DNA from 3 places in the Lentibacillus kimchii genome. Region 3 is predicted to be linked to each of the others. Evidence: predicted binding sites of a transcription regulator. Region 3 holds the regulator's gene; each other region holds the start of a gene.

Region 1 (9,029 bases), 650 kb from region 3:
AGCCTTTTTATATACCGATCTTTAATAGGGTCTGATCCAAATATTTCACCCAGCTTGCGTTATCATTTAAGATAATGGGTAAACCTATAATGAGAAAAATGTAAGGAGATGAAAGTTATGCAATTTAATATGAAAGAAGAAGGCATGCGCATTAACCTGGACTATGGTCAGCTGGATATATCGGGTGATGAAACATATGGCTTCCGCCCGTTTCAATTAATGGTAGCTTCCATTGCCGGATGCAGCGCTTCGGTTTTCCGCAAAATCTTATCAAAACAGCGTATCGCGTTTGAAGATCTGCAGGTGACAGCAGACGTCGAGCGCAATCCTGACGTCGCGGACCGGATCGAAAAAATCAGCCTGCATTTTGTCGTGAAGGGGCAGCATCTCAATGTCGATAAACTGCGAAAAAATCTGGACCTTGCGCGGAAAAATTGTTCGATGGCCCGCTCGGTGGAAGATAGCATCACCATTGAGGAATCATTGGAAACGATCGATTTAAGCCTTTAAGTGCATAATATTCATGTGTCCGCCAAAACTATAGCTAACAATGGCGTATCTTGTTATTAGCTAATGAAAGGAATGGGGACCATGACGAAAAAGGTTTACACGGTGTTTTTTCTGATCATGTTTGTTTTAATGCTTCCGATCAGTACGCTGGCAGCAGAAAACGAGGACGATAGTGAGGATGCTGCAGAGGTGCCGGATCACGTTTTCGATATTTCCCAGGAAAATACCTATCCGAACGCGACGGAGGAGCAGGAAGTCGTTGAGCCGAGTGACCTGACGCAAGCGTTGATGGAGGATCTGGATATACCCATTGAGAACCCGGAATTGATTAAAATGCTGAACGAAACATCGATTGATCCGTCTCCGATTTCGTTTGGCTATCGGGGGATGGTTTATATCGGCAGATGGCCGCTGCATTACGAGTCTGAAGAAACCAATACCAATTGGGAATATCAATCCATCAATACGAATGAGCTGAACAATATAGGCGGTGACTCTGACAAGGAGATGCAATACGAGCAGCAGGAGAAGCAGGAAGTTAAAGGCGCTTTAACGACTAAAATTGCCAATTCGGAAGATGTCAAAAAAATGATCCTGCTGCAGGCAAAAGATAAAATGGATTTACCGCTTGCGTATACAACAGTCGTAGGACAAAATACCAAAAAGGCAAACGCGTACAATGTCCCGGTGAAAAAACATGCCAAACTGAAAACGTATGCCCCAGCTGTGAACGAGCGGGGACAAGTGACATTCGGTGAAGTTTATTTTCAGCTAAAAGGAAATAAAAAGAAACTGGTTGTGCAGAATGTTACAAAGCAAGGTATTGGCGCATGGCTGCCAGTACAGGACCATGTCTCGTTTTCTTTTCAGCTTAAATAGAATGAATGGAGGCTGGGAGAAATCCCAGCCCTTTTGCATGTCAAAGCAAAACAATCACGCTTCACAGGACTTCCCAGCTCATAAACAAGTAACACACGTATTGACTTCATTTGTTTAATGCTTTATCATGATAAAGTAGTTAGGAACGGAAGTTAGTTAGAGAGGGGAAACGAATATGGCGTGGGTTGTTATTATATCGGTTCTCGTATTAACAGTTCTCTGTCTGCTCAGAGTTAATGTGATCCTATCAATTATCGCTGCGGCACTGTCAGCTGGTCTTATGTCGGGGCTGTCAGTCGTTGATTCCATTGAAATGATGGTAAACGGCATGGGCGGTCAGGCAGAGACAGCGTTAAGTTATATTTTGCTTGGAGCCTTTGCTGTCGCGATCAGCTACACGGGCATTACAACGATTCTAGTTAACTATTTAATTAAGGCTCTGACCGGTAAAAAAACGATGATGGTGCTTGCTATAGCCGGTGTGGCGTCACTTTCACAGAATCTGGTACCCGTGCATATCGCATTTGTACCCATTCTTATACCGCCATTATTAAAATTATTCGATGATATGAAAGTGGATCGGCGCGGTGTGGCAGCGGCCCTGACATTCGGCCTTAAGGCGCCGTATGTGATGATCCCGGCCGGTTTTGGCCTGCTTTTCCATCAAACGATTCAGGACGGGATGGCAGAAAACGGGGTGTCGATTACAATTGGGGAGACAGCATTAGCCATGCTGATTCCGGGCTTTGGCATGATTGTCGGACTTCTGATTGCCATTTTAGTCACCTACCGGAAAGACCGTGTTGCTGTTCCAGGAGCAGGTGGAAGTGAAGCGAATTTCACAGCACCGCCAGCTGAAAAGGTGACATTTAACCGGAAACATGGTCTGACCCTGATTGCCATTACAGGGGCACTGATTGTGCAGATCATCACGCAGAATTTGATTGCGGGTGCGCTGACCGGTCTTGTTCTCATGTTCGCACTTGTTGTTGTTCCGTTTAGAAAAGGGGAGCAAGTGATGGCTGATGGTGTTGCCATGATGGGTCAGATTGCTTTTATCATGCTCGTTTCCTCCGGTTTTGGGAAAGTGCTGCAGAAAACGGGTGCTGTTGATGCCCTTGTCGAGGCTGCCTCTGGTTTTCTCGGTGACAATCAGGCGCTCATTGCGCTGGTGCTCTTGCTCGTTGGCCTCGTTGTGACGATTGGTATTGGCTCTTCATTTGCCACGATCCCGATCATCGCAGCATTGTTTGTCCCGATCTGTCTTGCATCAGGCTTTTCAACGCTTGCTACCGCGTCCTTGATTGGAACGGCTGGTGCCCTCGGCGATGCGGGTTCGCCAGCATCAGACAGTACGCTTGGTCCGACTTCCGGACTGAATGCGGACGGTAAGCACCATCACATCTGGGATACATGTGTGCCGACGTTTATCCACTTTAATATTCCTTTGATCGTCTTTGGCTGGGTGGCCGCGATCGTTCTTTAAGACGCGTTTGATTCGGCTGCTGCATAAAAAGGCCGGCTGCGGAGATCCTAAGGGGAAAAGGTGGCCTAGTAATGCAGAAATATGGTGTGGTGGCTGTAACAGCTGTCCTGGTTTTCCTTGCTTGTTCAATGCCAGCTTATGCGGCCGATGGCTACGGATGGGGCTTTAAAAAGAGTGATGATCATAACATTCCGGACGTCGGCAAGTATCAGCAAATGCTCGATGACTATGGTGCTTATTATGCGGATCATTCTGGTGAAAAAACAGTCTATTTAACGTTTGATAATGGCTATGAAGAAGGCTATACTGATGACATTCTTGATGTATTAGGCAAACATCAGGTGCCAGCTGCTTTCTTTGTAACCGGTCATTATGTCCAGGATAAACCGGAACTGGTGAAACGTATGGCTGATGAAGGTCACATTATCGGTAACCATTCCTATCATCATCCGGATTTCACTGTCGTCAGCAAGGAAAATATGCAGAAAGAACTGGCGGATCTGGAAGAAGAAGTGGCCGACATAACAGATCAGAAGAGCATTACTTATATGCGTCCGCCGCGAGGCATGTTCAATGAAGAGACACTCGGCTGGGCACAAGAACTCGGCTACACGCAAATTTTTTGGTCGCTCGCATTCGTTGACTGGAAAACGGATAAACAAAAAGGGTGGAAGCATGCGTATGATAATATTATGGAGCAGATCCATCCGGGAGCGATTATACTGCTTCATACGGTGTCATCAGACAATGCCAAAGCTCTGGACAAAACGATAACGGAATTGAAAGAACAAGGTTATCAGTTCAAGAGTCTTGATCAGCTGGTAATCAAAGACCACTTGCCAGAGCCGATTTACGGCTATTAATGGCGGTGAAACTGAACGGCAGAGAACAAGGGTCTGGGACAAACGTGCGAACCAGTTGCGTAACTGAACCGCTCCGGAAAAAGACATCTTCTCCGCGGGCGGCTGGTGAGCCTCCTCACGCTGGCGCGCTCCGGGGTCTCACCTATCCTTTGCTCCCGCAGGAGTCTCCGTCTTTTCCTCCGCTGAACCGGAGCATTGTTCGACGCTTGAGTTATTCGCTTTCGTTTGTCGTTTGTCCCAGCCCCTTGTTGTTTCTATAGCTATTACGCAAGCATCAGGCTTGGGGAGGGGCAGGTTTCAAATAGCCATCTGCGAGCATTTGCTCGAATGTTTCGACGGGAACGGGTTTGGAAAACAAAAACCCTTGAATGATCTCGCAATGATGGTCGCGCAGAAAATCCAGCTGGACGTGTTCTTCAACGCCCTCGGCAATCACTGTCATATTAAGTTCTTGGGCCAAATGAAGAACGGTTGACGTAATCGCGGCATCAATGGTTTGTTCATTTCCAATACTCTGAACGAAACCTTTATCAATTTTAATGATATCAGGTGAAAACTTCTTCAGATGCATCAGCGATGAAAACCCTGTGCCAAAGTCATCAATGGCGATCTTGATACCCAGATTGCTCAGTCTTTGCAATTTATCAAGCACCGTTTTTTCGTTTCTAAGCAGAGAGCCTTCCGTAATTTCCAGTTTCAGGTACTTGGCTGGAATGTTGTAAGTGTTTAATTGTTCTTCGATGAAGGCAACCAGCTCTTCGTTCATGAATTGAATAGGCGATACGTTGATCGCAACGGGGAACATGGGTAATCCCTGATCCATCCAGGCTCGTAGTTGCTGGCATACTGTCTGGATCACCCAGCTGCCGATTTCATGGATAAGATGATTTTCTTCGGCCAATGGCACAAATTCACCCGGCGATACGAAACCCCGCTCAGCATGGTACCATCGCAGCAGCGCTTCCGCTCCGTTGATAGCCCCTGTAGACGCATCTACCAGTGGCTGGTAATAAAGCTTAAAATCCTCGTTTGCAATCGCCTGGCGCATCTCTTCTTCCAGAATAAGCTTCTCGGAAGAGGAGAATTCCTGCGATGCTTCATACAGCTGATAATTATTTTTGCCCAGCTCTTTAGCATAGCTCAAGGCATTGTGGGCATTCCGCAGCAGTAACAGCTTTTTTTCCCCATCTGACGGGTAAAAACTGATGCCAATACTGGCGGTGACATGCAATCTGAGATCGTCTTCTTCAATCTGGAATGGTTCCTTAAGCGTCTTAATGATGCGAGACGCTGCCTGTGTTGCGTCTGTTTTGGAAGCATACGCCATGAGGACAATAAAATCATTGTTGCTGACGTGTGCCAAATAGGCTTCAGCCGGCAGCACAGACAAGAGTCTTCTCGTCGTTTCCTGCAGCAGTTTATCGCCTGTTATGTACCCAAGGGAATCGTTGATAAGCTGAAGTCTGTCCAGATCAATATGAAGCAGGGCAAACGGCTCGGCTGTATGACGGCTGCAAAATGTATCGAGTTTATCGTATAAACTTTGCCGATTCGGCAGCGATGTCAGAGCGTCATAGCTTGACAGATGCTTCAGCTTACGCCGCATGTCGACTTCCGGGGTTATATCTGTCAGTGTGCCGAACAGGGAGATAGTTCTTCCGTCATCATTCAACGCTTTAATGGTTTGATCAAAGACCCATCGTACCGAACCGTCACCACGCAGAATGCGGTAATGGTGATCCAGTGAGTCACCCGTTTGCAGTGAGTCGTATGTTTGGAGCACGCTATCCTTGTCTGCAGGGTGAATCAGGTCTTTCCATAAATCGGGATTATCATAGAGTTCCTGCACGGGATGCGCCAGTATATCACTGATGCCTTCTGACACATATTCAAATGCATCCCACGTATAATCCTTTTGCCACATACCGATTTTTAAATGGCTCGATACAAATTCAGCATTCTTTTTGGCTTCGTCATTGTGCTGCAGATTGCTCAACGTTTATCCCTTCCTTAAACAATCATAATCCGTATAAACGATTTTCTTACAATAATTGTAATATATATTGTATGAAAATGGAATACTCTGCAGACGGAAAATGTCGAGAAACGTCAAATGGCGTTTAATAGTGAAATCTGCTCATCTAATTAAAACGATTTTAGTTTTGATGTTTAAACCTTACTATAATCGGTAATAGTACTCATGGATCAAGGGAAAAGCGCAGAATAGCTCAATAGAATCACGGCAATCAATCTGCTTCACACCATTTTTCTCGAAAAAATTAGGTGTTTCTCTTGAAAGTCAAAGAAGGTCAAGTTATAATAAGAATCGTAAGGTCAAAGATAGTCAAAGTCAAAGTTAAATTTAAGAATAGATTATGATTAATTAGGGAGGAATCACACATGCAATGTCAAAATTGTGGTGTTCGTCCAGCAACAATCAATGTACAAATGCAAGTCAACAATGAACGTATGAATGTGCAGCTATGCAATCAATGTTTCCGGGATGTACAAAAAAGTATGATGAGTGACGATTTTGCTCAAGGCCAGCAAGGGGACTTTGCTAATAATTTCTTCCAGGGCAATGGCGAGCAAGGCCAGAGCTTCACTGGAACAAAAACGCAGCAGGGATCCGGCCAGGGCAATGGCTTACTCGATGAACTTGGTAAAAACATTACCGATCAGGCACGTGCCGGCAAACTTGATCCGGTAATCGGACGTGATAATGAAGTGAAACGCGTTGTTGAAACCCTTAATCGCCGGAACAAAAACAATCCGATTCTGATTGGCGAAGCTGGTGTTGGCAAGACAGCGATTGCTGAAGGACTGGCCCGGCAGATTACGGAAGGTAAAGTACCTGCTAAACTGATGGATAAAGAGATTTATCTATTAGATGTGGCCTCTCTTGTTGCTAATACAAGTATGCGCGGTCAATTTGAAGAACGGATGAAACAGCTTGTTCAGGAATTAGAACAGCGTCCTGAAGTTATCATGTTTGTTGACGAAATTCATCAGCTGGTTGGTGCCGGATCTGCTGAAGGTTCCCAAATGGATGCTGGCAACATTCTGAAACCAGCCCTTGCAAACGGTGAACTGCAACTAATCGGTACGACAACGCTGAAAGAATATCGGCAGATTGAAAAAGATGCAGCACTTGAACGCCGCTTTCAGCCCGTTATGGTGAAAGAGCCTTCGGAGGAAGATGCGGTGCAGATTCTTGAGGGTCTGAAGGACCGCTATGAGAAATTTCACGAAGTCCGGTATCCTGATGAAGCCGTCCGTGCGTTCGTTACATTGTCAAAACGCTATATTCAGGATCGCTTCCTGCCGGACAAAGCGATTGACTTAATGGATGAGGTCGGCTCACGCTTGAATCTTGATAACGCGGAGAAAGACTCCGATTCCATTAAAAGCCGCTTAGATGAAGTAACAAGCGAAAAAGAGGCAGCCGCTGAAAAAGAAGACTATGAAACAGCGGCTCAGCTGCGCTATCAGGAAACACAGCTGGAAAAACAGCTGGAAAAAGCCAAAAATGAAGATCAGGTTGTCGATGTTGCCGTTTCAGATATTGAACTGATTGTAGAAGAAAAAACAGGTATTCCAGTTACTAAACTGCAGGCAGAGGAACAGCAAAAGATGCGCAATCTGGCTGAACAGCTTAACAGTAAGGTGATCGGTCAGGACGAAGCTGTACAAAAAGTTGCCAAAGCTGTCCGCCGCAGCCGTGCAGGTCTGAAATCCAAATATCGTCCGATTGGATCGTTCCTGTTTGTCGGTCCGACTGGTGTCGGTAAAACGGAACTGACCAAAGCTCTGGCAGAAGAACTGTTTGGCACCCGTGATAGTCTGATCCGGCTTGATATGAGTGAGTATATGGAAAAACATGCCGTATCGAAAATCATCGGGTCACCACCAGGATATGTCGGCCATGACGAAGCCGGCCAGCTGACAGAGAAAGTCCGTCACAATCCATACAGCATTCTTTTGCTCGACGAGATCGAAAAAGCACATCCCGATGTGCAGAACATGTTCCTGCAAATTATGGAGGACGGACAGCTGACCGATTCACAAGGCCGCACTGTCAGCTTTAAAGAAACAGTTATCATCATGACAAGTAATGCTGGAACGGGTGAAAAACAAATCAATGTTGGTTTCAACAATGACGAACATGATTCTGTCTCAACACTTGAGAACCTGAGTGCCTATTTCAAACCTGAGTTCCTGAACCGTTTCGACAGTATTGTCCAATTCAATGAACTTCATGAAGACAGCTTGCTGCAAATTGTTGATTTGATGCTTGGTGATCTGGAAGAAACCATCGAAGAAAACAACATCTCGATCTCAGTGACACATGCTGCAAAAGAAAAACTTGTCCAGCTTGGCTATGACAAACGCTTAGGCGCACGTCCACTGCGCCGTGTCATCCAGGACGAAGTTGAAGATCAGCTGACTGATATTCTTCTGGAAGATGAGTCGATCGAAGCTGTGAATGTGCACATTAATGACGGTCAGATTGTTGTTGAACAAAGTAAGTAATGCAGATTGCTAAAAGGCCGCTGACATAGTTCAGCGGTCTTTTTTTATGTCCAAACTCCCTGCTGGTGCTGTCTGGCTTGTATACAGCACCCCCTATAATCACATAATAATCGCGATACACTCACACGTGAAGAGGATGGTTGTATGCAGCGCTGCATAGGTTTATTAATACTGATAGTCTTAGTTTCTGCTTCCATAAATGTTCCCAGCGCTGACGCCGAAGAGGCAAACGAAATGGATGTTCATTTCATCGATGTTGGTCAGGGGGACAGCATGCTGATCCAAACGCCAGAGGGAAAAAATATTTTAATCGATGCAGGCCCTCCGAAATCAGGCAAAAACGTAACCGCCTTTCTAAAAAAGCATCAGGTCAGTCAATTGGATCTGGTGATTGCGACACATCCGGATATCGATCATATCGGAGGAATGGCAGCTGTTATAAAAACATTTGAAATAAAAAAGATTATGGATATAGGAAAAATTCATTCGACAAAAACCTATGCCAAATATGCCAGTCAGATTTTAAAACAGCAAATACCGCTCACTATAGCGGAAAAAAATGAGCTGATAAAACTGGATCCATATCTGAAAATACGGGTGCTGAATGCCTATGAAGGACCCCAGAGGAATAATGCAGCTTCTATTGTCCTGAAGCTTTCATTTAAAGATACGGATTTTCTGCTGATGGGGGATGTTGGCAAGGATCAGGAAAAACGCCTGATGAACAACTATAATCTTGATTCAGACATTATCAAAGT
Region 2 (11,922 bases), 840 kb from region 3:
ATTAAAGTGGCCAAAGTGGTTGTAAATGATGATGTTGCTGTTGATGATGTCGCATCGCGCAGAGGTATTGCCGGTACCATACTGGTTCATAAGATGGCTGGGGCAAAAGCTGAGCAAGGCGGTTCACTAGAGGAGGTTAAAGCCGCAGCCGATAAGGCAGCCGAAAACGTCCGGTCGGTGGGAATGGCGCTGACCCCATGTACAGTCCCTGCTGCTGGAACGCCGAGTTTCACTTTAGCTGAAAATGAGATGGAAATCGGTATCGGCATTCACGGTGAACCAGGCATCGAACGAAAAGAAATTGCTCCTGCTGATGATATAGCACAAGAACTGACTGATAAGCTCTTGGCTGATTATGATTTTTCCGGGAGTGATACAGCTGTTATAGTCAATGGTTTAGGATCTACTCCGGAGATGGAACTGTATATTATGAATAATAAAGTACAGGCTATACTAGCGAACAATGAGATTAATGTGTACAAAACACTAGTCGGTGAATACATGACGTCGCTGGAAATGACCGGCTGCTCTTTAACGCTGTTGCAATTGGATGATGAATTGAAACAGCTGCTCGATGAACCAGCCAATACACTGGCGTTTAACGGTTGAAAAGGGGTGATAGCGATGGCTCTAACTGTACAGAATATAGTTGATTGGATCGTAAAAGCAAATGAAAAAATCCAGGCCAATAAAGATTATCTGACAGCTTTGGATCAGGCGATCGGTGACGGTGACCACGGTATCAATATGTCACGCGGTTTTCAGGAAACGGCGGAAAAAATCAGAGGAGAGACGTATACGAGCGGTGCTGATGTACTGCAGGATACAGCTAAAACACTGATGTCAAAAGTAGGCGGTGCATCCGGTCCGTTGTTCGGGACAGCATTCCTGAAATTATCCGCAGCCATAAAAGGAATTGACCCGGTTGATTATGATACATTTACGGGTGCCATTGAGGACGCCGTAAATGGTATTAAACAGCGGGGAAAAGCAGCAGAAGGTGACAAGACACTTGTGGATGTGTGGTCGAAAATGGCAGATCTGTTTAATTGTGAATCAGACTTCAGGGCAGACAGGATAGCAGAAGAGGCAAAAAGTGCTATGGAGCAAACGAAAAGCATGATGGCCACAAAAGGAAGAGCCGCTTATTTTAAGGACGGGTCAATCGGTCATATTGATCCGGGATCTGCATCCTCACTGTATATTTTCGAGGCCTTGTCAGAAGTGATTGAAGGAGGAACTTAATATGGCCTATGTCGGTATCGTCCTTATTTCGCACAGTCCAAAAGTTGTTGATGGGATAAATGATATGATTCGCCAGGTCATGAAAGAAGTTCCGATTGAGCTGGCTGGCGGAACGGATGAAAATGATATTGGAACAAGCATTGACAAGATCCAGACAGCTATTAGCCGCGCCGATCAGGGTCAGGGTGTTTTAGTGTTCTATGATATAGGCAGTGCTAAAATGAATGCAGAAATGGCGATTGAAATGGCAACAGCTGAGAAGGTGAGACTTCTGGACGTTCCCTTGCTGGAGGGTGCTTATGTTGCGGCTGTTGAATGCGGGATGGAAAAAGAAGCTGACGACGCAGCAGAGGCTGTTATGAAAGAATTCAAGTGAATCGTTATACAAAGGGGTCAGAAGTGTGGTAGAATATAGTTAAGTTAATAAGTTTACCGGAGCCAAGGAGAAACCGCGAAAACTGATGAATGGTTCATTCGTCTATTTTGCGGTTTCTTTTTTTAGGGAATATGTCCAACAGGATATGAACTAAACATTTCTTAATATAAGGAGCGATAAAAGTCATGTCAGTATTTTCAAGTCGTAAGCGGGAAACTATCATTCAGGACGTGGAGCAGAAGCAGCTGGATGTGCTTGTTATCGGCGGCGGGATCACTGGTTCAGGTATTGCACTCGATGCCGTTACGCGCGGCATGAATACAGCTGTTGTCGAGATGCAGGATTTTGCTGCCGGGACATCCAGCCGCTCGACAAAATTAGTGCACGGCGGCTTGCGTTATCTACAGCAATTTGAAATAAAAATGGTGGCAGAAGTTGGTCAGGAGCGGGCGATCGTCTATGAAAATGGGCCACACGTGACAACACCTGAGTGGATGATGCTGCCGTTTTACAAAGGCGGGACGTTTGGTCCGTTAACGGCGAATATTGGTCTGCGCGTTTATGACTTTCTGGCAAAAGTCAAAAAGGGCGAACGACGGAAGATGCTGAGCCGATCACAGGCCCTGAAAAAGGAACCGCTTGTCAAACAGAAAGGTCTGAAAGGCGCCGGTTATTACGTCGAGTATAAAACAGATGATGCCCGGTTGACGATCGAAGTGGCGAAGAAAGCCGTTGAAGAAGGTGCTCATGCGATTAATTACGCTAAAGTGGTGGATCTGCTCTATGACGAGGGCCAAGTGGTTGGAGCTCTTATCGAAGACCGCATCACAGGTCAAAAGCACCATGTTTATGCGAAGAAAATTATCAATGCAGCCGGTCCATGGGTCGATAATCTTCGTGAAATGGACGGTTCCAAACAGGGCAAAACGCTGCAGCTGACAAAAGGGGTTCACCTTGTATTTCAAAATGACCGTTTTCCACTGCAGCAGGCGGTTTACTTTGATGCCCCTGATGGCCGGATGGTTTTTGCCATCCCGCGGAATAAGAAAACCTATGTTGGAACAACGGATACCAGTCATAATGGTGATATTGCTCATCCACAGATGACCGAAGCGGACCGGGACTATTTATTGGATGCCATCAATTATATGTTTCCATCGCTTGGCATGACGGTTGCTGATGTTGACTCGAGTTATGCCGGCTTAAGGCCGCTGATTGCTGAGGAAGGCCAGGATGATCCTGATGAAATTTCCCGTAAAGATGAAATATTTATCTCAGATTCCGGGCTGGTATCCATCGCCGGCGGAAAGTTGACAGGTTACCGCAAAATGGCCGAAAATGTGGTCGACACGATTGCTGAACAGTTCAAAGATGACTATGATATTTTATATTCGGAATGCAAAACGGTGCATTTACCTATTTCCGGTGGGGATGTCAATGGTTCAACAGGCTTTCAAGCGTTAAGGGAGCAAAAACTTACTGAAGCAGCTGATTTGGGAATTAAAGACGAAACAGCGCGTTTTCTGATCCAAAAGTATGGCGGGAACATTGATGAAATCTTCAATCTGTATCAGCGTGAATATTCGCGTGCAGCTGAAGAAGGGATTGAGCCGATCGTATTTGCGGAGCTGCTTTATGCGATTGATCAGGAAATGGTCTATAAACCCGTTGATTTTTTCATACGCCGTACGGGTGCCCTGTTTTTTGATATTGACTTTGTCAGAGAGCATAAAGATCCTGTTATTAATTATATGGCCCGTGTTCTGGAATGGAGCGACAATCAAAAACAATCCTATATCGAACAGCTGGATCAACTTCTTTATGAAGCCGTTCATCCAACTAATTAATTAGAGGGGCTGGGACAAAACCTGAATTATCAACGCTAAGGTACATTTTGCGGAGCAGCTAGACGTTGATAAAAGGACATTTGTCCCAGTTTTTTTTCATAGTTCAGAAGCTGCCATCTAAAATTCGTTTAAAATAGGCAACCATATGTTATTTCTCTTTCAATTGTGATACACTTTATTCGGAGAAATTCGACAATAAGGGGGAGCCCAGATTATGGCGTCTTCAAGTGAATCAAACACAGAATATAAGGAGAATATTGTCCCCTTTATTCCGAACGGCAAGTTTTATTTCACAAAAGGTGTCGAAGCCTTCGAGAAACAGAAATTCGACACGGCCATTAAATGGCTGCGGAAGGCTATTGAATTTTCACCTGACACGCCACTATACCAGTGCCAGTTGTCCGTTGTTTATACTGAAACCGGTGCCTATCAAGCAGCCAATCAATTGCTGCACGAGGTCCTGCAGACAACCAATGAGACATATACGGACTGTTATTATTTGCTGGCTAATAATTATGCCCATTTAGGACTGCTGAATGACGCAAAAAAATATGCAAAACACTATCTTAGTGCGTCCCCAGAGGGAGATTTCCGCGATGATGCTGAACATCTGCTGGATTTAGTGAATAGTGATGAAGCAGAGAGTGATGAATGGGAGTTCGAGGAAGAGGAAGAACTGCTTGTATATCAGGAAGCTGTTTTTCAGCATATGGAAAACGAGATGTGGGAAGAAGCACTGCCGCTGCTTGAAGAAATGCTTTCACTGTTTCCGGAACACGAGATGATTGAACATGATTATGCTTACGTTTTGTTCTTTTACGGTCACACAGAAGAGGCGATCAGACTTGAACACGCGTTCTTGCTGGAACACCCTGATTCAATTAACAGTTACACGAACCTGGCGTTATTTTATCACCAGATAGGGCAGATGGCGGAATATAACAACTATATAACACCACTGTTGAATGTATATCCTATTCATGAACAGCAAAAATTACGAATAGCTGTTACCTTTGCAAGGACGGGTGTTTATAAATGGGCCTTCGGGCGCTTTCAAACACTGAACAAGCCGCAAGTGCAGTCTCATCAGGCCTACTATAAATGGTACAGTCTGGCGGCATATCAGATTGGGCAGACATCGAAAGCTGCGTCATTATGGGAAGAGGGCTGTCAAAAACATCCGGCACTTGCAGACAAAACCGCGCCCTGGAATCGTTGAAAAATGGCTTCCCTGTTATGAAAATTGGCTGATAAGCATAAGAATGGACGAAATCATCGCTATCTAATATGATGAAGACGGTAAACGGATAAATGTGAGAGAAAGGGCTGATATGATGTCCGAAGAACGTATGTATGATGTAATAATTGCTGGTGCAGGCCCTGCTGGCATGACCGCGGCGGTCTATGCATCCCGGGCTGATCTTGATACACTGATGCTCGAACGCGGCATTCCAGGTGGCCAAGTAGCTAATACAGAAGATGTTGAGAATTATCCTGGCTACTCCTATATTTCAGGCCCGGATTTATCTAATGAATTGTATGAACATGCTAAAAAGTTCGGTGCTGAGTATGCTTACGGTGATATTAAAAGTGTCGAGGATCATGGCATGTATAAAACGATCTTCGCCGGAAAAAAACAGTACAACACACGCACTCTGATTATTGCTTCTGGTGCCGAGTACAAAAAACTTGGAGTACCAGGGGAAGAAGAATTGGGCGGAAAAGGTGTTTCCTATTGTGCTGTCTGTGATGGTGCGTTCTTTAAAGGGAAGAATCTCGTCGTTGTTGGCGGCGGTGACTCTGCCGTTGAGGAAGGCATGTACTTGACACGTTTTGCTGACAAAGTAACCATTGTTCATCGGCGTGATGAACTGCGTGCGCAGAAAATTCTGCAGGACCGTGCGTTTGACAATGACAAGATTGACTTCATCTGGAATACAGAGGCTAAAACAATTAATGGACCAGATGGCAAGGTCAGTTCAGTTCTTCTGCATGACAATAAGACGGGCGAAGAATATGACTATCCGATAGATGGTGTTTTCATTTATATAGGCTTGCTGCCTATTAATGAGCCGTTTTTATCACTTGGCATTACAGGCGAAGAAGGTTATATTCAAACAAATGAAGAAATGCAGACGGCCATTCCAGGTATATTTGCAGCAGGTGACATCCGTGAGAAATCATTGCGGCAAATCGTGACAGCAACTGGTGATGGAAGCATTGCTGCTGAGGAAGCACAGAAATATATTGAAGATTTAAAAGAAGAGCTGAAAGCGGCACAATCGTAAGCTCTGCATCTGTTTCAAGTGAAAGTCAGATGCGTCATGATATTTTAATGTTACTGTAACCCGCACGAAACATCAATTTGATACAATAACATTATTGACCCCCTTATAATGATAAATGACTTGCAGGTGATATGATGTCACCTGCTTTTTTTAATTCAGTGAGGCGGGTATGTGTCTGCCCGCATTCCAGAAGGTTGTTGGCCGGAGCGGTTTCAGTGTATAATATAGCTAATAGCTTTTTGTATCAGACATTTCGAGAGGCAGCACGTTTCTGTTTGTGAAATCAAAGGGTGCAGGGCTGTTGTTTGTTCATTCCCTGAAGAGGAGAATTGTGTATGGCAAATAATAAACCGCAAACAAAATTAGTTGTGATAACCGGCATGTCTGGAGCGGGGAAAACGGTTGCTGTCCAGAGTTTTGAAGATATGGGTTATTACTGTGTGGATAATCTGCCGCCAGCATTGCTGCCGAAATTTTTGGATCTGATGAAGGACTCGCGTAATAATATTCAAAATGTGGCACTGGTCATGGACTTGCGTTCTCGTGAATTTTTTGATTCGCTGTTTGAGGTGCTGGACAGATTAGGTGAAGAAGAATGGCTGGATGATCGAATTCTTTTCTTGAATGCACAAGATAATGCTTTAGTCAATCGCTATAAAGAGACTCGGCGCAGCCATCCTTTGGCTGCAGAAGGTCTGCCATTGAACGGTATTCAACAGGAACGGAAAATGCTCGATGAATTAAGGGGGAGGGCACAGCGTATCATTGATACCAGTAACCTGACCCCCAGAGAATTAAGAAATCAGATTTTAAAAGCTTATACAGGCGATCAAAAGGATATCTTCTCGGTACAAATGGTCTCATTTGGGTATAAATATGGCATCCCGATTGATGCGGATTTATTGTTCGATGTGCGTTTTTTGCCCAATCCGCATTATGTACCGCAAATCAAGCCGCTGACAGGGCTTCATTCTGATGTTGCTTCCTATGTTTTTAAGTGGTCTGATACCCAGAAATTTGATACAAAAGTACTGGATTTACTGCAGTTCATGCTGCCTCAGTATAAAAAAGAAGGAAAATCACAGCTTGTCATCGGTATCGGTTGTACAGGTGGACGCCATCGTTCTGTAGCCATTGCAGAATACTTTGCTGAACAGCTTTCAGAACAATACATGACGCATGTCAGCCATCGCGATATCGATAAATGAAAGGGTTATTAACATGAAAAGCGAAAAAAATCTGAGCGTCGTTGTTATTGGCGGCGGAACGGGGATGCCGGTCCTTTTGCGTGGACTGAAAGATTTACCCGTCGATCTGACAGCTCTCGTAACAGTTGCTGATGATGGTGGCAGTACAGGCCGTCTGCGTGATGAAATGGGCATGCCGGCTCCTGGTGATATACGAAATGTTATTGCTGCATTATCTGATGCCGAGCCAATGCTCTTAGATTTGTTCCAGCATCGGTTTCAAGCTGGCAAGGATCTGACTGGTCATTCAATGGGCAACTTGCTGCTGGCAGCTATGACGTCAGTGACAGGGAATTTTTTAATGGGCATTCAGGAGATATCACGTGTACTCAATGTTAAGGGGCGAATTCTTCCTATATCAAATGACAACATGTCGCTCCACGCACGCATGACCGATGGATCAGTTGTATCCGGAGAGTCGCAGATACCGCTCGCTCATAAACAAATTGAGCAGGTTTATCTAAGCCCGCAGCCGGTTCATCCATTGCCTGATGCCGTACAGGCCATTAGGGATGCAGATTTGGTTGTCGTATCTCCCGGGAGCCTATACACAAGTATTATGCCGAATTTGATTATACCGCAAATTGATAAAGCGCTTGGTCAGACGAGCGCAAGGGTTGTCTATGTCTGTAATGTTATGACACAGGAGGGCGAGACTGACGGCTATACCGCCGCAGATCATGTGCAGGCCATTCATCGCCACATTGGTGATGATTGCATTGATTCGGTTGTTGTTCATAACGAACCTATTCGACAACAGGTACGTGAGATTTATGCCGAGGAAAATGCGACCCCGGTTATTTATGATATAGACCGACTGCTTGCGATGGGGCTTCAGGTTATCGAAAATGATATCATTGATCCGTCTAAGACTGCCTTACGTCATGATACACATAAAATAGCCAAATTACTTTATTCAATGATCCGTGATGAATGAATAGGGTGATGTGAATGGCTGAGCCGGGAGGTGAGGAGAATGTCATTTGCAGCAGAGATCAAGAAAGAACTGACAGGCATCGAGTTGGATGCTTGCGGCCAATATGCTGAACTGGCTGCTCTAATCCGGATGAATGGTGTTATATCCATGGCCGGAAATGTTCACACATTGGATGTCCAAACAGAAAATGCGGCTATTGCACGGCGCATGTTCACATTGATGAAGTCGTTATATGACATTTCAGCAGAATTGCTTGTACGCAAGAAAATGAAATTGAAAAAAAATCACATTTATATTGTCCGATTGAAGAACAGTGCTCAAAACCTGCTGGCGGATTTAGGGATCGTTAGTGATTCGTATACGTTTCATAAAACAATACCGGATGTCTACTGGGAAAAGGATTGCTCCAAACGCTCCTATTTACGGGGGGCCTTTCTAGCGGGCGGTTCGATTAACAATCCAGAAACATCGTCGTATCATCTGGAAATTTCCAATGTCTACGAGGAGCATAATGATTCGTTGTGTCAGATGCTAAACGACTTTGACTTAAAGGCACGGAAATTGGAACGCAAAAGCGGCTATATAACATATTTGAAAGAAGCCGAAAAAATAACGGATTTTCTTAACATAATTGGGGCCCATAATGCTCTGTTCAAATTTGAAGATGTGCGGATTGTCCGGGACATGCGTAATTCAGTCAATCGTTTGGTTAATTGTGAAACAGCAAATTTAAACAAAACGATTGGGGCTGCTTTTCGTCAGATTGAAAATATTAATTTTATTGCGGACACAGTCGGCTTGGAAGCTCTTCCGGAAAAATTACAGGAAATAGCTCAATTACGGGTCCAGCATCAGGAAATTTCACTGAAAGAACTAGGTGAACTTGTAACAAGTGGTAAAATTTCTAAATCTGGTGTTAACCATCGATTGAAGAAAATTGACGAATTTGCTGAAAGACTCCGGGAAGATGACGCCAAGTCAATGAATAATTGATAGTTCATTATTGTCTAAATATGTGATACACTATGATCACTAAACAGCAAATTAACAATATGGCAGTCATACAGTTAACGTGCTGTCTTTTTTTTATAACGTATTGCAAACGATTTCATTAGGAGGGTGACACAGAGTGGAGAAATCCGTGAAAGTTGAACTTGAAACAGGGCTGCAGTCACGGGCGGCCTCGCAATTTGTTCAGGAAGCAAACCGGTTTACGGCGCATTTGTTTCTTGAAAAAGACAAAAGGCGGGTTAATGCCAAAAGCATCATGGGATTGATGAGCCTGGCGATAACGTCGGGTGAAATGGTTAGGTTGATAGCGGAGGGCGATGACGAAAAGGAAGCTCTTAATGAATTGACAGAATTCGTTTCAGATACGTAGGATGTTTATCCGCAAATCACTTATTCTCAAGATCACAATCATCTGATCATAAAAAAGCTGCACCATAGTCGGTGCAGCTTTTTTCGATCAGATGTCAGCTCTTATTCACGCTCGGTATTTCTTTCGAGAACTTTGTCAATCAGACCGTATTCAACAGATTCCTGGGCAGACTTGAAGTTATCCCGGTCTGTATCACGCTGAATGACTTCCAAAGGCTGACCTGTCCGTTCAGACAGGATTTTGTTCATTTTCTCACGTATTTGAATGATACGGCGTGCATGAATGTCAATATCCGTTGCCTGGCCTTGTGTGCCGCCTAATGGCTGGTGAATCATAACTTCACTGTTAGGCAGTGCAAATCGTTTGCCTTTTTCGCCGGCTGTCAGCAAGAAAGAACCCATGGATGCTGCCATACCTGTGCAAATGGTTGAAACATCTGATTTGATGAACTGCATGGTATCGTAAATGGCCATGCCTGCGGTGATTGAGCCGCCTGGTGAGTTAATGTACAGGGAAATATCCTTGTCCGGGTCTTCTGCCTCCAAAAACAGCAGCTGCGCCACAATAGAGTTGGCAACGTCGTCATTAATCTCGCTTCCAAGCATAATGATACGATCTTTTAACAGGCGCGAATAAATATCATAGGCGCGTTCCCCGCTATTTGTCTGTTCAATAACTGTTGGTATTAAATTCATTTCATTAGCCTCCTTGTTCATTTTCAAAACCCATCCATGCAGTGGATATCTTTATCATAACTAATAGGTCAAAAAAGGTCAAACGAAAAGGTCACACTAAAATTGACATTTTAAAAGTCTATAAAGATAAACTCAGGATAAGTCAAATGCATCTTATTTCATAATACCCTTAAAAGGTACCCAATAAAACCCATTAAGCAAAAATATTATTAAAATGTTTATACAAGAAGGGTGATAATCTTCAGGTTTCTGCAGAATAGAAAAAAGTCAGAGACACTCACAGTATCTCTGACTTAAAGATGGATGCGCCCGGGAGGACTTGAACCTCCGACTCCTGGTACCGGAAACCAATAAGTAGCATTTTAACGTATTTTAGCGGGTGTCAAATCATACAAGCCCCCAAGTGACTTTGGACACTTAAGGTAACAAGCGTTACACTAAAGTTGAAAGGGGATCTTGTTATGGAACGCCAACATTATTCCAATGAATTTAAAGTCCAGGTTATTCAAGAAGCCGAGGAAGTCGGCAATAAAGCAGCTGTGGCCAGACGATACGAGATCACACCTAACATGCTTCACCGTTGGCAAAAACAATACCATGATGGAGGCTTTGCCGGCGTTGATGCTGACGCAGCCAGTAATCAGGAAGTTGGTGAATTAACCAAAGAAAACGATCATCTCAAACAGCTGCTTGGTGATAAGGATCTTGAAATTGCGATCCTGCGGGATCTTGTAAAAAAGAAAAACCCTCACTTGCTGAAAAAATTGAAGTAGCCCAGCAATGGATTGGGCGTGGCTATCCCGTCGCGAAGGTATTACGAATTGCCGGTGTGGCCCGTTCCAGTTACTATTATCAAACACGCTATGCCGTGAAAGAAAAACAAGTAAGTGAGGGACGTCCGGCGCCAGGCTATTCTTATAATGACCATCATGTACGTATTTCTGATGAGCAAATCCAGGAGTGGCTGATGGAGCTGATCAGCGGATCAGGCTACAACTATGGCTATCATAAACTCACAGCGGCCTTGCGGCGGGAATACGGATTGGTGGTTAATAAAAAGAAAATCTATCGGCTGTGTCAGGAACTGGGCATTTTACGCCGCCAGCATCGTAAACAAATCCATTATCCCAGGCGAATTGCTAGAAATCGCATCATCACAGGATCCAATCAGCTTTGGGAAACGGATATCAAATATGGTTATGTCGATGGTGAAGACCGTTTCTTTTTTATCCTTGAGTTTCTTGATGTCTATGATCGTTCGATTATTGCCTATCATATGGGGCGGAGCTGTCGAGCGACAGACGCCGTAAGAACCTTGAAAAACGCGCTTTGGCAAAGGGATCTGTTGGAAGCAGATACGCAGCCCATTATTCGCAGTGACAACGGCCCACAATATGTCGCAAAGGCATTTGAGGCAGCTTGCGAAACCCTGGGCTGTGAACATGAACGGATTCCGCCCAAAACGCCCAATAAAAATGCTCATATTGAATCCTTTCACCGCGTCCTGGAGGACGATTGCCTCTCGCGAGAGCTCTTTGAGAGCTATAAAACGGCGTATGAAAGGGTTTCTGAGTTCTTTTATAATTATAATAACGTCCGTCTTCATGGGAGCCTCGGTTATCGTCCTCCGGCTGAATTTTTTCGTAAGCATATGCAGGCAGGCGTAACGACGAAAACGGTGACCCTATAACATTTTTTCTTGATTTTTCGTCCTGTGTTAACAGCAGCCGGAACGAGCATGAGATCAAGGGCGATCGGTAGATCGGGCGTCAGCCTTTACCCTTGATCCCAGGCGCAGTGAAGGTTACATTGTCAGCGGACGAAAAACAGATGAATTCAAAGCAAATATGAGTAAACAAGAGAATTTCGCCTTACATGTCTAAAATATAGGGGCTAATCCGAAATT
Region 3 (11,922 bases):
TCCTAAGGTGAGCGGGAGAACTCTCGTTAAGGAACTCGGCAAAATGACCCCGTAACTTTGGGAGAAGGGGTGCTCAGGGCCGAGTCCTGAGCCGCAGTGAAGAAGCCCAAGCGACTGTTTACCAAAAACACAGGTCTCTGCGAAGCCGCAAGGCGACGTATAGGGGCTGACATCTGCCCGGTGCTGGAAGGTTAAGGGGAAGCGTTAGCGCCTCTGGCGCGAAGCGGCGAACCGAAGCCCCAGTGAACGGCGGCCGTAACTATAACGGTCCTAAGGTAGCGAAATTCCTTGTCGGGTAAGTTCCGACCCGCACGAAAGGTGCAACGACTTGGGCACTGTCTCAACGAGAGACCCGGTGAAATTATACGATGCGTGAAAATGCGCATTACCCGCGACAGGACGAAAAGACCCCGTGGAGCTTTACTGCACCTTGACATTGAATGTTGGTACAGCTTGTACAGGATAGGTGGGAGCCGTGGAAACGTGAGCGCGAGCTTACGTGGAGGCACCCGTGGGATACCACCCTGGCTGTACGAACATTCTAACCCTGGACCGTGATCCGGTCCGGAGACAGTGTCAGGCAGGCAGTTTGACTGGGGCGGTCGCCTCCTAAAAGGTAACGGAGGCGCCCAAAGGTTCCCTCAGAATGGCTGGAAATCATTCGTAAGCGTGCAAAGGCACAAGGGAGCTTGACTGCGAGACCTACATGTCGAGCAGGGACGAAAGTCGGGCTTAGTGATCCGGTGGTTCCGCATGGAAGGGCCATCGCTCAACGGATAAAAGCTACCCCGGGGATAACAGGCTTATCTCCCCCAAGAGTTCACATCGACGGGGAGGTTTGGCACCTCGATGTCGGCTCATCGCATCCTGGGGCTGTAGTCGGTCCCAAGGGTTGGGCTGTTCGCCCATTAAAGCGGTACGCGAGCTGGGTTCAGAACGTCGTGAGACAGTTCGGTCTCTATCCGTCGCGGGCGCTGGAAGTCTGAGAGGAGCTGTCCTTAGTACGAGAGGACCGGGATGGACACACCGCTGGTGCACCAGTTGTTCCGCCAGGAGCACGGCTGGGTAGCTACGTGTGGTCAGGATAAGTGCTGAAAGCATCTAAGCATGAAGCCCCCCTCAAGATGAAACTTCCCATCACGTCCAGTGAGTAAGATCCCTCAAAGACGATGAGGTTGATAGGTCCGGGGTGGAAGCGTGGCGACACGTGAAGCTGACGGATACTAATCGATCGAGGACTTAACTAACAGGATGCAGCTTGATGGTTCTCTTATTTAGTTTTCAGGGTGCAAAGCTTTAAAAAACCTCTTGCATTTTGAATTAAAAATGCTTATAATGGTTTCTGTGCTTCATTAGGATAAAAAATAGCATAAGGTCTGGTGGCGATAGCGGAGAGGACACACCTGTTTCCATGCCGAACACAGCAGTTAAGCTCTCCAGCGCCGATGGTAGTTGGGGTTTGACCCCTGCAAGAGTAGGATGCTGCCAGGCAATACAAAAGGGCTGACCTTTAATGGATCAGCTCTTTTATTTTTAGGTTAAATTTAGCTTTATCTCACGAACTGCTGATTTTACAGCCATGCTTACTGCTGAAATGAATGCAAATGACGTTACATATAATATAATCATATCCCCTTATAACTATGCCTTTTTAATATTCTGTTAGCACTGCGGTATATCACAGTTTTATATCTGCTTTTGTGAATGGCAGTATACTATTAATTTCTGTAAAGGGAATGATCGAGTATGATAAGCTTTCTGGATGAATTTGTTGAAGGTGATTTGGCAACTCTTATGATACGTCTTTTAAGTGCCTTAGTTTTATCCGGTTTAATCGGGTTTGAAAGGGAATTAAAAAATCAGTCAGCCGGTTTCCGGACACATATATTGGTCGGAGTCGGTGCGTGTCTTATGATGCTTTTATCTATATATGGATTTGACAGATTCATTGGTGCTGACGGTAATATACGGTTTGATCCAGCACGTATTCCTTCCTATGTTATTAGCGGTATTGGATTTTTAGGTGCAGGAACCATTATTGTGCATGGCTCGACGATCAGAGGATTAACAACAGCCGCCTCGATTTGGACAGTTGCTGGTCTGGGCTTGGTTGTGGGTGCTGGTATGTACTTCGCTGCCGTGTTCACAACACTGATTATTTTATTGAGTCTGATATTTCTAAATAAATTTGAAAAACGCTTTCAGCGGCACTATTCTTATTTAATTGAAATTGCGGCGCTTCCAGGATTGCAAATTAATCATGTTGTTTCAATTTTTGAATCCTACTCACTTACGATAAAACACGTGGAAATAGAGCGGATTTCTGACGATGTCCGTCATATTGTTGTGAAAATCGAATCGGAGAAACAATATATGGAACAACTTGCTTTGTTTGAAGAAATTTCGAAACTTGCCTATGTTAAAAGTATATCTGAACGACGCTGACCGCTCATATTTGAACGGCAGATTTTAATCTCTGTAAGCCGGTATGATATCATATACGAGATGATTAAAAGAGGCTGGGACATAACGAAAACGACTAACTCAAGCGTCGAACAATGCTCCGATTCAGCCGAGGAAAAAACGGAGACGCCTGCGGGAGCATAGGATAGGTGAGACCCCGGAGCTCGCCAGCTTGATGAGGGTCATGAGCCGCCCGCGGAGAAGATGTCATTTTCCGGAGCGGTTCAGTCACGCAAGCAGTTCGTATTTTTGTCCCAGCCGCTTCTTCAGTTTAATTAATGCCCCGGGAGGATTCTTTATACGTATGAAACCTCTATCTGTGGCTGATGTTTCTTTCTCAATAGACACTTTCGTAACTAGTGTGAGATAGAAAAAGGCCTGTTTGACTTCTTCGTTTATCCAGTGTTTCATTTTAGTTGTCATTGTCTAAAATAAGGGTAGGCTATCTCTTGCATCTCTGTGCACATATCGTATAATGGATGTATAGTCAAAGTTAGTCAAAGTCAAAATCATACCAATTCAAATCTTATCAAACCGGTAAACGATGAGTCATAAGATGAGAGGAGAAGGGTCAATGCGTAACATTTCGGATATCATCGAACAGCATTTGAAACAAATATTGGAGACGGCAGGTAAAGATGTGGTTGATATTAAACGGAGTGAACTTGCTGAAGAATTTCAGTGTGTTCCGTCACAAATTAATTATGTGATTAAAACCCGTTTTACGATGGAAAAAGGGTATAGTGTGGAAAGCAAGCGTGGCGGTGGCGGCTATATTCGGATCAAGCGTGTTAAGCATCAGGACAAAGCGGAATTAATCGATGATATTATTGGAATGATTAACCCGACTGTTTCTCAGCAGGCAGCAGTGGATGTTTTGGAGCGTCTGCTTGAAGAAGAACTGGTAACACAGCGCGAGGCCAACATTATGCTAAGTGCTATAAAGCGGGAGACGATTGCCTTTCAGCTGCCTGTGCGGGATGAGGTGCGTGCACGCCTTTTGAGCTCAATGCTTGCAACGCTTAAGTATCTAAACAAATAAGTGAGGAGGACACCATATGGAGTGCCAGGAATGCCACAATCGTCCGGCGACACTCCGTTTCAGCCAGGTTATTAATGGCGAGAAAACGGATGTCTATGTCTGTGAAATCTGTGCCATTGAAAAGGGCTATATGAGCTATCCTGACGAGGGGTATTCACTGCATCATTTATTATCCGGATTATTCGGCACCACTTATGACAATATCCAAACGGCATCCGATTCACAGACAGAGGAAACGCAGTGCTCACAATGCGGAATGAAGCTTTCACAATTTAAACGAGTTGGGAAGTTTGGCTGTCCAGCATGTTATGAAACTTTTTCGGAGCATCTGGATCCTATTTTCCGCAGGGTTCACGGCGGTAACACGACACATCACGGAAAAATTCCGGCACGTATTGGCGGGACAATCCGTATTAAAAAAGAAGTTGATGCTTACAAAGAAGAGTTGCAGCGCTTAATTCAAAATGAGGCATTTGAGGAAGCGGCTGAAGTCCGGGATAAAATTAAGGAATTAGAGGCACAAACGCGGGGTGATGATGCGTGACACTGCAGCAGTTTATGAATGAGGCAATCAGTCCATGGATGCGTGAGGATGGTCCTGACAGTGATATTATTCTGAGTACACGAATCAGGCTGGCCCGGAACTTTGCTCAGTATACATTTCCGATTATGGCCGATGAAGATGATTTGACGCATATCAGTGATTTTATCCAGCGGGAATATGAGAACCAGTCATTTCAGGATTACCATGACTTTGCTTTTATGCCTATTGAAGACTTGTCATCGACCGAACGACGTGTCCTGGTTGAAAAGCATCTGATCAGTCCGCATTTAGCCAAACAAAATCAGGCATCGGCTGTGCTTATTTCTAAAAATGAGCAGGTATCCATTATGGTGAATGAAGAAGATCATCTGCGCATACAACTTTATTCACCTGGATTTCAGCTGAATCATGTTCTTACAAAAGTGTCTGAACTGGATGATTGGCTTGAGGAAAAGATTGATTATGCTTATGATGAAAAACACGGCTATCTAACAGGCTGTCCGACCAATGTTGGGACCGGGATGCGAGCATCGGTTATGATGCATCTGCCTGCTCTCTCGCTGACGAATCAGCTCAACCGCATGGTGCCGGCTATTAATCAGCTGGGCCTGGTCATTCGCGGAATTTACGGAGAAGGCAGTGAAACGACTGGCAATATTTTTCAAATCTCCAATCAGATAACGCTTGGGAAATCAGAAGAAGATATTGTCGCAGATTTGCAGAGTGTTGTCAGTGAACTGATCGAACATGAGCGAAAGGCGCGGCACTACACCATGAAAGAATCAGGTACACAACTTGAGGACCAGATTTATCGTTCATATGGTATATTAGCCTACAGTCGGATTATTGAGTCGAAGGAGGCTGCTCAATGTTTATCAGACACCCGTCTCGGCATTGATTTGGGGATTATTGAAAATGTTTCCCGTACGATATTAAATGAATTAATGATTCTGACACAGCCCGGATTTCTGCAGCAATACGCCGAAAAAAATCTGACGCCGAGTGAACGGGATGTGTTACGGGCATCGCTCATTCGGGAACGCATACAATTAGAAGTGTAGCGAGGAGGAAAAATGATATGATGTTTGGACGTTTTACTGAGCGTGCACAAAAGGTACTGGCCTTATCTCAGGAAGAGGCCGTCAGACTTGGACATAATAACATCGGCACAGAACATATTTTATTGGGACTCGTCCGCGAAGGCAGTGGCATCGCGGCTAAGGCCCTTGAGTCGCTTGAAGTGGAAGTAACGAAGGTTCAGGAGGAAGTGGAGAAACTCATCGGCACAGGCAGTCAGCCAATGCAGACGATTCATTATACACCGCGTGCTAAAAAGGTTGTGGAATTGTCACAGGATGAAGCACGCAAACTGGGTCACTCTTATGTAGGAACAGAACATATTTTGCTTGGTCTGATTCGTGAAGGTGAAGGTGTGGCTGCACGCGTCCTGAACAATCTGGGCGTAAGTCTTAATAAGTCCCGCCAGCAAGTGCTTCAGCTTCTGGGAAGCAATGAGTCACAGGCAGGACGGCAGGGACGCGGTGCTCAGTCATCGAATGCCAGCACACCAACACTTGACTCATTGGCACGTGATTTAACTGAGAGTGCCAAAAGCGGTGATGTCGATCCAGTAATCGGCCGCAGCACGGAAATTCAGCGGGTTGTTGAGGTCTTAAGCCGTCGGACGAAAAATAATCCCGTCCTGATCGGTGAATCCGGTGTCGGTAAAACGGCGGTAGCAGAAGGACTTGCCCAAGAAATTGTCAATCATGAAGTACCGGAGATATTGCGTGGCAAACGTGTGATGACACTTGACATGGGGACCGTTGTTGCCGGAACGAAATACCGCGGTGAATTTGAAGACCGGCTTAAAAAAGTGATGGAGGAAATAAGACAGGCAGGCAACGTCATATTGTTTATTGATGAACTCCATACACTGATTGGTGCAGGTGGTGCGGAAGGCGCAATTGACGCCTCCAATATTTTGAAACCGGCTCTTTCTCGGGGTGATTTGCAATGCATTGGGGCAACGACACTTGATGAGTACCGGAAATATATTGAAAAAGATGCTGCCCTTGAACGCCGGTTCCAGCCCGTACAAGTTGATGAGCCAACCTTGAATGAAACAACTCAGATCTTAAAAGGACTGCGTGACCGCTATGAAGCCCATCACCGTGTAACGATCACCGATGATGCTATCGAAGCGGCAGCCAATTTATCCGACCGGTATATAACTGACCGCTTCCTTCCTGATAAAGCGATCGATCTGATTGATGAAGCAGGTTCAAAAGTGCGCCTGCGTTCCTATACAGTACCATCCAATTTAAAAGAACTGGAACAAAAGCTTGAGGACGTGCGGACTGAAAAAGAATCTGCTGTGCAGGGTCAGGAATTTGAACGGGCTGCTTCATTGCGTGATTCTGAGCAGCGTCTGCGCGAAGAAGTCGATGAGACCAAAAATGAATGGATGGAGAAACAGGGGCAGGAAGATACAGAAGTCGTGATGGAGGATATTGCAAGAGTTGTTTCCGTTTGGACGGGTGTGCCGGTTGAAACGATGACAAAAGACGAAAGTGAGCGGCTGCTGAACCTGGAGGATACCTTGCATAATCGGGTTATCGGTCAAGAAGAGGCTGTTAATGCGGTTGCTAAAGCGATTCGCCGAGCTCGTGCTGGATTGAAGGATCCGAAGCGTCCAATTGGCTCATTCATATTCCTTGGCCCGACTGGTGTTGGAAAGACAGAGCTTGCCAGAGCGCTGGCTGAAGCCATGTTTGCTGATGAGGAATCGATGATCCGTCTTGATATGTCTGAGTACATGGAAAGACATTCTACATCGCGCTTGGTAGGTTCGCCGCCCGGCTATGTCGGTTATGAGGAAGGCGGCCAATTGACTGAGAAGGTACGGACAAAACCTTATTCGGTCGTCTTGCTGGATGAGGTGGAAAAAGCGCATCCAGAGGTCTTTAATATTTTACTGCAAGTGCTGGAAGACGGCCGCCTGACGGATGCGAAAGGCCGTGTTATTGACTTCCGCAATACAGTTCTTATTATGACGTCGAACGTCGGGGCTGATGAACTAAGACGGAATAAATACGTCGGTTTCACTTTGGATAACGAAGAGCAGGATTATCAGAACATGAAAACGAAAGTGACCGATGCCCTGAAAAAATCCTTCCGGCCTGAATTCCTGAACCGGATTGATGAAACCATTGTGTTCCACTCTCTGGAAAGAAAACATATGAAATATATTGTTAATCTGATGGTGAAACAGCTGCAAGAACGTTTGAAGGAACAGGACATCGAATTTTCCCTGACGGATAAAGCAGTGGAGAAAATCGCCAACGAAGGATTTGATCCGGAATATGGTGCACGGCCTCTGCGCCGGTCTATTCAGAAAAACGTTGAGGATCTGCTTTCTGAAGAGTTATTAAAAGAGAGCTTTAAAAAAGGTGAAAAAGTCAAAGTCGGCCTGAATAATAAAGGCGAATTTACAGTTTTAACTTAAAAAGTAATGCTATGAATCATATGTGTGTCATAAAAAAGCTGAAAGGCCTTTACCTTTCAGCTTTTTGCTTCACGCATCCAGCTTGGGCAAATGGTACAATGGCATGTATGGAATAATTATGGAACAGACTCTATATATTTGATAGACGGGTGTAATTAACATTTGGGCTCATTCGTTTATACTAGAGGATACGAAGGGGAAGGATATTAGTGGCTAAACGCAAAACGACTTACGTTTGTCAGGAATGTGGTTATGAATCTCCCAAATGGATGGGGAAATGCCCCGAATGCGGCAGCTGGAATTCGCTTGTCGAAGAGCTTGAGGCATCTTCTGCGTCGCGCGGACATACGATAGGCAGGGATCATCAAGCCACCCAGCATCCGGAGAGCATTACAGCAGTGGAAATGCAGAAGGAGCCTCGCATGACGATTGCCATGGAGGAGTTTAACCGTGTTCTCGGCGGCGGGATTGTTCCCGGCTCTCTGGCTCTTATTGGAGGGGATCCGGGCATTGGCAAATCGACGCTGCTGCTGCAGATTTCTGCGCAGTTGGCTGATCAGCAGCTGCCTGTTTTATATATTTCCGGTGAAGAGTCTGTCCGGCAGACAAAACTGCGGGCTGATCGTCTCGGCATCAATACGGAATTATTGTATGTGTTAGCTGAAACGAATTTAAGGGACATTGTTTATCACATTGAGCAGACGAATCCTGCGCTTGTTATCATTGATTCGATCCAGACAACTTATCGTGAAGAAGTAACAAGTGCGCCAGGGAGTGTTTCGCAAGTGCGTGACAGCACCAGCGAACTCATGCGTATTGCTAAATCAAAAGGCATTCCGATTTTCATTGTTGGTCATGTTACCAAAGAAGGTGCGATTGCCGGGCCGCGGATGCTGGAACATATGGTGGATGCCGTTCTTTATTTTGAAGGTGAGCAGCACCATACGTATCGCATTTTGCGCAGTGTGAAAAACCGCTTTGGCAGTACGCATGAAATGGGTATATTTGAAATGAAAGAAGAGGGCTTGCGCGAAGTCATGAATCCGTCGGAAATCTTTTTAGAGGAGCGGTCGCAGGGAGCTGCCGGTTCAACCGTTGTTGCATCGATGGAGGGAACGCGTCCTGTACTTGTCGAGATACAGGCATTGATATCAGCGACCAGTTTCGGCAATCCAAGGCGAATGGCTACCGGCATTGACACGAATCGGGTGCCGCTATTGATGGCCGTTTTGGAAAAACGCGTCGGAATGATGCTGCAAAATCAGGATGCTTATATTAAAGTGGCAGGCGGGGTTAAGCTTGATGAACCCGCGATTGATTTGGCTGTAGCTGTCAGTATCGCTTCAAGTTTTAGAAATCAGCCGACAAAACCAGAAGACATCATTATTGGAGAGGTTGGTTTGACTGGGGAGATAAGAAGGGTGTCCCGGGTAGAGCAGCGCGTTCAGGAAGCGGCTAAACTGGGTTTTAAACGTGTTATCTGTCCGCAGAATAATCTGGAGGGCTGGACACCGCCTGATTCGGTTGAAATTGTGGGGGTTAACTCCGTGCAGGAAGCTTTAGAGGCTGGGATAGAACATTAAGTGATAATAGCTCACAATGATTTTTTAGGACTTATACAGTTTTTTCCATTATGTAGTATGAATACATGGTTTGACACCTGATATTAAATATACTATAATATTATGCTATTTAATTGACTGACAAATTTAACTATGATAAACTTTATATGACATTATATATTTTATTCACCATAGGACGATTATTTTAGCGAAAGTAGGCAATAATAAATGACAGGAGGTGAACAGTGGTGCTAAAAAAGGTTGTTCATTTATTTTTTATCATAAGTGGCGGTACCATTGGATTTTTGTATATTCCGGATATAGTTCATTTATTGGATTTCACGGATGAAACATGGGTTGCATCCCCATATATAGGCATGGCTGCAGGTGCAATAATTTTATTTATCCTGTCTTATTTTATAGCAGGTTATATTGTCGGATTTTTACGCTGGGTGGAAGAGGCGCTGATCAAAGTGCCCGTTGGTGATTTGTTATTCGGCGGTTTAGGTTTGATTGGCGGTTTGGTGATCGCTTATTTGGTTACTATTCCACTGGCAAAAATTAATATCTATATCGTGTCACAGGTTTTGCCGCTATTTATCACAATTTTACTGGGTTATTTAGGGTTTCAGGTAGGCTTTCGCCGCCGTGACGAACTTATGAATCTGCTAAACCGTAAAGACCGTGAGAAAAAGCGCGGTTCTGAGTCTGAGAATAACGCAGCTGAAAGTGATGCAGCACCCGCGAAAAACGCGAGAGGGCCTAAAGTCAAAATTCTGGATACCAGCGTTATTATTGATGGGCGGATCGCTGATATTTGCCAGACCAGTTTTCTGGAAGGAACGATTGTTATTCCGCAATTTGTTTTGGGTGAACTGCAGCATATTGCTGACTCATCCGATGTACTGAAACGAAATCGTGGCCGCCGCGGACTGGATATTCTGAACAAAATTCAAAAGGAATTACCGGTACCGGTAGAGATCTATGAAGGTGATTTTGAGGATATTCCTGAAGTGGACAGCAAGCTGATTAAACTGGCTAAAGTCATGGACGGCATTGTTGTTACGAACGATTTCAACTTAAATAAAGTCTGCGATTTGCAGGAAGTGCCTGTCTTAAACATTAATGATTTGGCGAACGCGGTTAAGCCCGTTGTTCTTCCGGGTGAGGAATTAACGGTGCACGTGATTAAGGACGGCAAAGAACATAATCAGGGTGTCGCCTATCTTGATGATGGTACGATGATCGTTGTTGAGGATGGCCATGGTCATATTGGCAAGAAAATTGAGGTGCTGATAACGAGCGTCCTGCAGACATCAGCGGGCAGAATGATCTTTGCCAAGCCTAAATTACTTGAAAAAGCGCAGTAAAAACGGTATAACGTATAGAGAGAATAAAAAGTGATAACTTGGACGTTATCACTTTTTATAGTCCGTGAGGGCAGGACTTCACAATAGTTATCAATCTTAAAGACGAATCATATTAAGATAGCGGAGGAAGTCCTATCCTCAATCTGGAATCATAAATCAAATTATTCACAGAAGGGATGAGCACCAGCATGGCAAATCAGGTCCGTGTACGATATGCACCCAGCCCGACGGGGAATCTGCATATTGGAAACGCGCGCACAGCACTATTCAATTATCTATATGCCCGGCATTTTGACGGGACGTTCATCATTCGGGTAGAAGATACAGATGAAAAACGGAATGTTGCCGATGGTGAAAAAAGTCAGATGACTTATTTGAAATGGCTCGGTATTGATTGGGATGAAGGTCCCGATGCCGGTGGTGATTATGGACCCTACCGGCAGATGGATCGTCTGGATATCTATCAGAAATATGTTGATGAGCTGCTTGAAAGAGGACTGGCTTATAAATGCTATATGACTGAAGAAGAATTGGAGCAGGAACGCGAAGGGCAGCGTGCCAGAGGGGAAGTCCCGAAATACTCTGGAGCCCATCGTGATTTAACAGACGAACAGAAGGCTCAATATGAACAGGAGGGCCGTGAGCCAAGCATCCGGCTGCGGGTTCCTGATCAGCAGACGTATACATTCATGGATATTGTGCGAGGCAATATTTCGTTTGAATCAAGTGATTTTGGCGACTGGGTCATCGTTAAGAAAAATGGAACACCAACTTATAACTTTGCGGTGGCAATTGACGATCATCTCATGGGAATCACTGATGTGCTGCGGGGTGAGGAGCATATTTCCAACACGCCTAAGCAGCTGATGATCTATGAAGCATTTGGCTGGGAACCGCCAAAATTTGGCCATATGACTTTGATCATGAATGAACAGCATAAAAAATTGAGCAAGCGTGATGAGCATATTATGCAGTTTATTGAACAGTATTACAATATGGGTTACTTGCCTGAAGCGCTGTTTAATTTCATTACCTTGCTGGGCTGGTCCCCTGAAGGTGAAGAAGAGATATTCACTAAAGATCAGCTGATTGACATCTTTGATCCAGAACGACTGTCAACTTCTCCAGCCGTTTTTGATCAGGATAAACTGAAATGGATGAATAACCAATACATTAAGAATGCCGATACAGACAGGATCATTGAATTGACGCTGCCGTATCTGATTGAAGCCGGTTGTCTGCCGGAAAGGATGGATGAGGAGACACGGCAATGGGCAGAGAAATTAATTGCTCTGTATCAAAAGCAGCTCCAGTACGGCGCGGAAATTGTTGACTTAACGGATTTATTTTTCAGAGGGTCCGTCAGTTATGATGATACAGCTATGGAGGTGCTGCGGCAGGAACAGGCGCCGGAAGTTCTCCAGGTGTTCACG

The links. Region 3 encodes CtsR, which represses protease genes until heat stress. Its sites were predicted from a motif close to ATGGTCAATAAAGGTCAAACA; they were not measured.
Region 1: ACZ444_RS04510 (ATP-dependent Clp protease ATP-binding subunit) is a predicted target of CtsR. The motif match lies at 6,034-6,054, and genes of this name have one in related genera.
Region 2: clpP (ATP-dependent Clp endopeptidase proteolytic subunit ClpP) is a predicted target of CtsR. The motif match lies at 10,081-10,101, and genes of this name have one in related genera.

Annotation. Positions count from the first base shown of each region.
Region 1 is NZ_AP043934.1:814,183-823,211, forward strand. Features, by position in the region: gene ACZ444_RS04485 (OsmC family protein) at 118-510, shown strand; gene ACZ444_RS04490 (YfkD famly protein) at 592-1,389, shown strand; gene ACZ444_RS04495 (Na+/H+ antiporter family protein) at 1,565-2,875, shown strand; gene pdaA (delta-lactam-biosynthetic de-N-acetylase) at 2,947-3,738, shown strand; gene ACZ444_RS04505 (bifunctional diguanylate cyclase/phosphodiesterase) at 4,013-5,734, opposite strand; gene ACZ444_RS04510 (ATP-dependent Clp protease ATP-binding subunit) at 6,139-8,271, shown strand; gene ACZ444_RS04515 (ComEC/Rec2 family competence protein) at 8,416-9,029, shown strand, end outside.
Region 2 is NZ_AP043934.1:1,004,301-1,016,222, forward strand. Features, by position in the region: gene dhaK (dihydroxyacetone kinase subunit DhaK) at 1-609, shown strand, start outside; gene dhaL (dihydroxyacetone kinase subunit DhaL) at 625-1,245, shown strand; gene dhaM (dihydroxyacetone kinase phosphoryl donor subunit DhaM) at 1,247-1,621, shown strand; gene ACZ444_RS05455 (glycerol-3-phosphate dehydrogenase/oxidase) at 1,807-3,468, shown strand; gene ACZ444_RS05460 (tetratricopeptide repeat protein) at 3,683-4,687, shown strand; gene trxB (thioredoxin-disulfide reductase) at 4,803-5,756, shown strand; gene rapZ (RNase adapter RapZ) at 6,092-6,964, shown strand; gene ACZ444_RS05475 (gluconeogenesis factor YvcK family protein) at 6,978-7,940, shown strand; gene whiA (DNA-binding protein WhiA) at 7,980-8,933, shown strand; gene ACZ444_RS05485 (HPr family phosphocarrier protein) at 9,070-9,321, shown strand; gene clpP (ATP-dependent Clp endopeptidase proteolytic subunit ClpP) at 9,423-10,016, opposite strand; tRNA gene ACZ444_RS05495 (tRNA-Leu) at 10,321-10,415, opposite strand; gene ACZ444_RS05500 (transposase) at 10,478-10,789, shown strand; gene ACZ444_RS05505 (IS3 family transposase) at 10,801-11,706, shown strand.
Region 3 is NZ_AP043934.1:160,983-172,904, forward strand. Features, by position in the region: rRNA gene ACZ444_RS01140 (23S ribosomal RNA) at 1-1,247, shown strand, start outside; rRNA gene rrf (5S ribosomal RNA) at 1,376-1,491, shown strand; gene ACZ444_RS01150 (MgtC/SapB family protein) at 1,795-2,445, shown strand; gene ACZ444_RS01155 (hypothetical protein) at 2,692-2,886, opposite strand; gene ACZ444_RS01160 (CtsR family transcriptional regulator) at 3,038-3,505, shown strand; gene ACZ444_RS01165 (UvrB/UvrC motif-containing protein) at 3,522-4,049, shown strand; gene ACZ444_RS01170 (protein arginine kinase) at 4,046-5,110, shown strand; gene ACZ444_RS01175 (ATP-dependent Clp protease ATP-binding subunit) at 5,128-7,557, shown strand; gene radA (DNA repair protein RadA) at 7,767-9,140, shown strand; gene ACZ444_RS01185 (PIN/TRAM domain-containing protein) at 9,368-10,489, shown strand; gene gltX (glutamate--tRNA ligase) at 10,678-11,922, shown strand, end outside.